DNA from 2 places in the Arthrobacter sp. P1_H7 genome. Region 1 is predicted to be linked to the other one. Evidence: riboswitches for the same ligand, from Rfam matches in the RefSeq annotation. Region 1 holds a riboswitch; the other holds the start of a gene.
The links. A riboswitch is a leader RNA that binds a small molecule or an ion and turns the genes downstream of it on or off. The one in region 1 is predicted to bind glycine.

Region 1 (2,449 bases):
AAGCGGTCAGGCTGCTGGCGATGGCCGGCAGGGCGAACGTGAGCGCGGTGTTGTCCACGGCCACGAGCAGGACGGGGAACATCAGCAGGGCCAGGGCGACCCAGTCACGCCACGGTGCCCGGGGGGCGGTGGTCGCCGGAGTGCTGGTGGCTGGGGTGATCGATGCGATGCTCATGAACGTAACTATACCGTCTGGACGGTACAGTTAAGAAATGCGCGGCCGGACAGGCATGATGGGAGGCATGCCCAGGAAACCCGTCGCCCGCGAGGCCGTACTCGATGCCTTCGAATCCCTGCTCATCGAAGTCGGCGAACGCGCCGCGACGCTCGACGCCGTCGCGCGCCGGGCCGGCGTCTCCAAGGGCGGCCTGCTCTACCACTTCCCGACCAAGGAGGCGATGATCGCGGTCCTGCTGGAACGGCTGGACCGGCTTCTGGCCGCGGATGTTGCGGCCATGGCGGCAGCCCCCGAGGGGGCGGCGGCATACTTCATCAAGTCCTCGGTGTGGGCGGACACGCCTATGGACCGGGTCTTCGTGGCGGCCACGCGGCTCGCCGAGGTGGCACACGGGGAAACCCTCCGCCGCTTCGCCGCCGGCCAGGCGAGCTGGCTGGAACTGCTGGCGGCCGACGTCGGGCCAGCCATGGCGAAGGCCGTCCTGTACATGGGGGACGGGCTGTACTTCAACGCGATGCTGACCCGCGGCCCCGGCGGGCCCCTGCCGGAAGTCGAAGCGGACGTCCAGGGCCTGCTGGCCGCCGTCGAGCGCCTGCGCGGCTGACGCCCCCCCCCCGAGCCCAGCCACCCCCGCCGAAGTCGCCGGACGCCTCCGGGCTCGCCGGAAAGTTGCGGCGACCCCGGACGTTTCCGGCGAATTCGCGCCGCCGGATTTCCCGGCGGGCGGCTCGACGGCCGTAACCTGGGTCCGCCGCCGGGAGGGAGTTTGCGGACGCGCGCCCGGCATAGGACAATGAGAGCTGTGACTGTTGTCACCCCCAATTGAATACGCCTTTGATCTGCGGCGGGAGAGTCCTGCAAGTAGGTACAAGCAGGCGCCGTAGGAGCAAACCCTCCCCAGGAATCTCTCAGGCCCATGTACCGCCGCGGCAAGGCATCTCTGGAAAGTAGCAGGCGTGTCCCAGACATGCTGTGCTCACCGACGGTGCAAGCGGAGCCTTGAAACGCAGGCTGCGCGGAAACTCTCAGGTCCAATACAGAGCGGGGAGGAACCCGAATCAATGTGGCGTACCCTGCGCCGCCTGAGTTATGGAGTTCCTTGTGACTGTTACCCCAGCCTCCACGTCCTTCGTTGACCGGCACATCGGCGCGCGCCGCCAGGCCGACGTCGACGCCATGCTGAAGGCTGTCGGCTACGACACCGTCGACGCCCTGGTGGACACCGCCGTTCCGAAGGATATCCGTCAGGACGCCGACCTCGCGCTCGCCGCGGCCCTGAGCGAGGTCGAAGTCCTCGCCGAGCTGCGCAAGCTGGCGTCGAAGAACAAGACCGCCGTGCAGATGATCGGGCAGGGCTACTACGACACGCTCACCCCGCCGGTGATCCGCCGCAACATCCTCGAAGCCCCGGCCTGGTACACCGCGTACACGCCCTACCAGCCGGAGATCTCCCAGGGCCGGCTCGAGGCGCTGCTGAACTTCCAGACCATGGTCCAGGACCTCGTCGGCCTGCCGATCGCCAACGCCTCCCTGCTGGACGAAGCCACCGCCGTCGCCGAGGCCGTGCTGATGATGCGCCGCGCCAACAAGAACAAGGCCGCCCACGACGGCAAGACCGTCCTGGACGCCGACTGCCTGCCGCAGACCATCGCGATCGTCAAGGGCCGCGCCGAAGCCCTCGGCTTCGAGGTCGAGGTCGCCGACCTCTCCAAGGGCCTGCCCGACGGCGTCATCAACGGCGTCGTCCTGCAGCAGCCGGGCGTCTCCGGCCGCGTGTTCGACCACACCGCCGTGATCGCCGACGCCAAGGAACGCGGCGCCCTCGTCACCGTCGCCGCAGACCTCCTCTCCCTGACCCTCATCACGTCCCCGGGCGAGCAGGGGGCTGATATCGCCGTCGGCTCCGCCCAGCGCTTCGGCGTGCCGCTGTTCTTCGGCGGCCCGCACGCGGCCTACATGGCCGTGCAGAAGGGGCTCGAGCGCTCCATGCCCGGCCGCCTCGTGGGCGTCTCCAAGGACAACGCCGGCGTCCCGGCCTACCGCCTGGCCCTGCAGACCCGCGAGCAGCACATCCGCCGCGAGAAGGCCACCTCCAACATCTGCACCGCCCAGGCCCTGCTGGCCATCGTGGCTTCCTTCTACGCCGTCTACCACGGCCCGGACGGGCTGAAGGCAATCGCCCAGTCGGTCCACGTCCACGCCAAGACCATCGCCGCCTCCCTGAAGGCCGCCGGCCTGGACGTGCTGCACACCTCCTTCTTCGACACCATC
Region 2 (2,449 bases), on a different contig from region 1:
GCAATGGATTTGGCACCCAGCCCTGCCAACGCGATGACCAGAGCCAGCAAGATTTTGGAAGCTGCTCCGCCCTCGGGTCCAAGTGTTGCCGCCAGGATTTGCCGACTCATTAACAGCATCTCCTGCAGGTCGCCAGCCAGGATACGGGTCCCCAGGACGTAGTTGACCGAGATGAACAGGGCGGGAACCAACCACAACAGGGCAAGGTTCGCGGCCCACACCGCGGCCCGCCGCGCAGGACGAAGGCCGCACCATGCCAGGGCGCAACCAACGAGGATGGCCGGAATCCAGTGAGCCGCGGACGGCACTGCCGCGGGGACGTTGATGTGCCCAACGAAGCCGATAACCCACTCCACCGTCCACGAAGCGAACGGCACCGCCACGAGTCCGGCGGCCAATGCCGCCAGGCTCCGGGACCTTGAACAGAGCAGCAGGTGCGCCACGAGGGCCGCAGCGAGGGAGGCGGTCACGCCCGCGAGTAACCCGGCGAAGTAGAGGCTCGCCGTTGTTCCGCCCGTCAAGCCGCCGTCGAGCACTGTGAAGGACTGGACGGCCGCCGTGAACTGAACCACCAGAACGCCGGCTGCCGCGCACCACGTCACCAGTCGCCGTCGGGCGGGGGACCAGATGCGCACCGCGAGTCCGGCCGCCGCACCTCCTACGGTGAGGAGGGCCACGATCGTGGTGAGTTCGTACTGGCTTAGCGGCAGTAACGACACAGGCATCTGGTCTGGAACGACCTCTGCGCCCCACAAGTTCTGCAACGGGAGCTGTGCGCCGGATACCAGCCAAGGGCCCAAGCCGAGCAATCCTGCCAGGATCCCGATCAGACACCCCCAAGCGGCATCCCCGGCGGGAGTCCTGCTTGGTGGTCTGCTGGGGGCTGCCTGTTCCATCGCTTGATCCGGAAGGCTCACGGAGGCTCCTTGCGTATGAGCGCTCTGGCGGGACGCGCATGAAAATGTAAAGTATCCCGTTCAGAATAAGGCGCCGAATGGACTAACGGCGAAGAGCTCCCGCCGTCGTCCGCGGGAACAGCGACTCAATTGAAATAAATTTTGCATCCTGCCCGGGAACCGGATAAATTGTGAGCTGTGTCACCGACCAGTGGCACAGCTTATGATCTGCGGCGGGAGAGTCCTGCCGGTACGTTCAGCAGGCGCCGTAGGAGCAAATCCTCCCCAGGAATCTCTCAGGCCCACGTACCGCCGCGGCAAGGCAACTCTGGAAAGCAGTCCGGGCAACCGGGCTCACCGACGGTGCAAGTGGCGCGCTGCTATCAGCAGGGCAAAACGGAAACTCTCAGGTCCAATACAGAGCGGGGAGGAACCCGAATCATCGTGGCGTCTTGATGCCACCTGAATTATGGAGTTCCTCTCATGACGGTTCAATCGTCCCCGTCCACCTTCGCAGACCGCCACATCGGCGCCCGCCGCCAGGCCGACATCGACACCATGCTCAAGGCCGTCGGCTACGACAGCGTTGATGGCCTCGTTGACAACGCGGTCCCCGATTCCATCCGCCAGGAAAAGCCCCTCACCCTGGACAGCGCCCTCAGCGAAGTCCAGGTGCTGGCCGAACTGCGCAAGCTTGCCTCCAAGAACAAGACGGCCGTGCAGATGATCGGCCAGGGCTACTACGACACCGTCACCCCGCCGGTGATCCGCCGCAACATCCTCGAAGCCCCCGCCTGGTACACCGCCTACACCCCGTACCAGCCGGAAATCTCCCAGGGACGCCTCGAGGCGCTGCTGAACTTCCAGACCATGGTCCAGGACCTCACCGCGCTCCCGGTGGCCAATGCGTCCCTCCTGGACGAGGCCACCGCGGTTGCCGAGGCCGTGCTTCTCATGCGCCGCGCCAACAAAAACAAGTCCGCTGCCGGGGCCAAGACCGTCCTCGACGCCGACTGCCTCCCGCAGACCATTGCCATCGTCAGGGGCCGAGCGGAGGCGCTGGGCTTCGAGGTGCAGGTCGCTGACCTCTCCGCCGGTCTGCCCGACGGCGACATCAACGGTCTCGTCCTCCAGCAGCCGGGCGTCTCCGGCCGGGTGTGGGACCAGTCCGGCGTGATCGCGGAGGCCAAGGAACGCGGCGCACTGGTCACCGTGGCGGCGGATCTGCTTGCCCTGACCCTGATCACCCCTCCGGGTGAGCAGGGGGCGGACATCGCCGTCGGCTCCACGCAGCGCCTGGGCGTGCCGCTGTTCTTCGGCGGCCCGCACGCCGCGTACATGGCGGTGCGCGAGGGCATGGAACGCACGCTCCCCGGCCGCATCGTAGGCGTCTCCAAGGACAACGCCGGCGTCCCGGCCTACAGGCTGGCCCTGCAGACCCGCGAGCAGCACATCCGCCGTGAGAAGGCCACGTCCAACATCTGCACCGCGCAGGCATTGCTGGCCATCGTGTCCTCGTTCTACGCCGTTTACCACGGCCCTGACGGGCTGAA

Region 2: it holds a riboswitch for glycine, as region 1 does, so the genes downstream of both, gcvP (aminomethyl-transferring glycine dehydrogenase) here and gcvP (aminomethyl-transferring glycine dehydrogenase) in region 1, are expected to answer to the same signal.

Annotation. Positions count from the first base shown of each region.
Region 1 covers NZ_JBFUCO010000019.1:6,131-8,579, reverse strand. The annotation lists gene AC1DXI_RS17910 (MFS transporter) at 1-175, opposite strand, end outside; gene AC1DXI_RS17905 (TetR/AcrR family transcriptional regulator) at 243-782, shown strand; glycine riboswitch at 1,014-1,112, shown strand; glycine riboswitch at 1,114-1,228, shown strand; gene gcvP (aminomethyl-transferring glycine dehydrogenase) at 1,268-2,449, shown strand, end outside.
Region 2 covers NZ_JBFUCO010000010.1:57,238-59,686, reverse strand. The annotation lists gene AC1DXI_RS11200 (hypothetical protein) at 1-725, opposite strand, end outside; glycine riboswitch at 1,121-1,218, shown strand; glycine riboswitch at 1,220-1,327, shown strand; gene gcvP (aminomethyl-transferring glycine dehydrogenase) at 1,380-2,449, shown strand, end outside.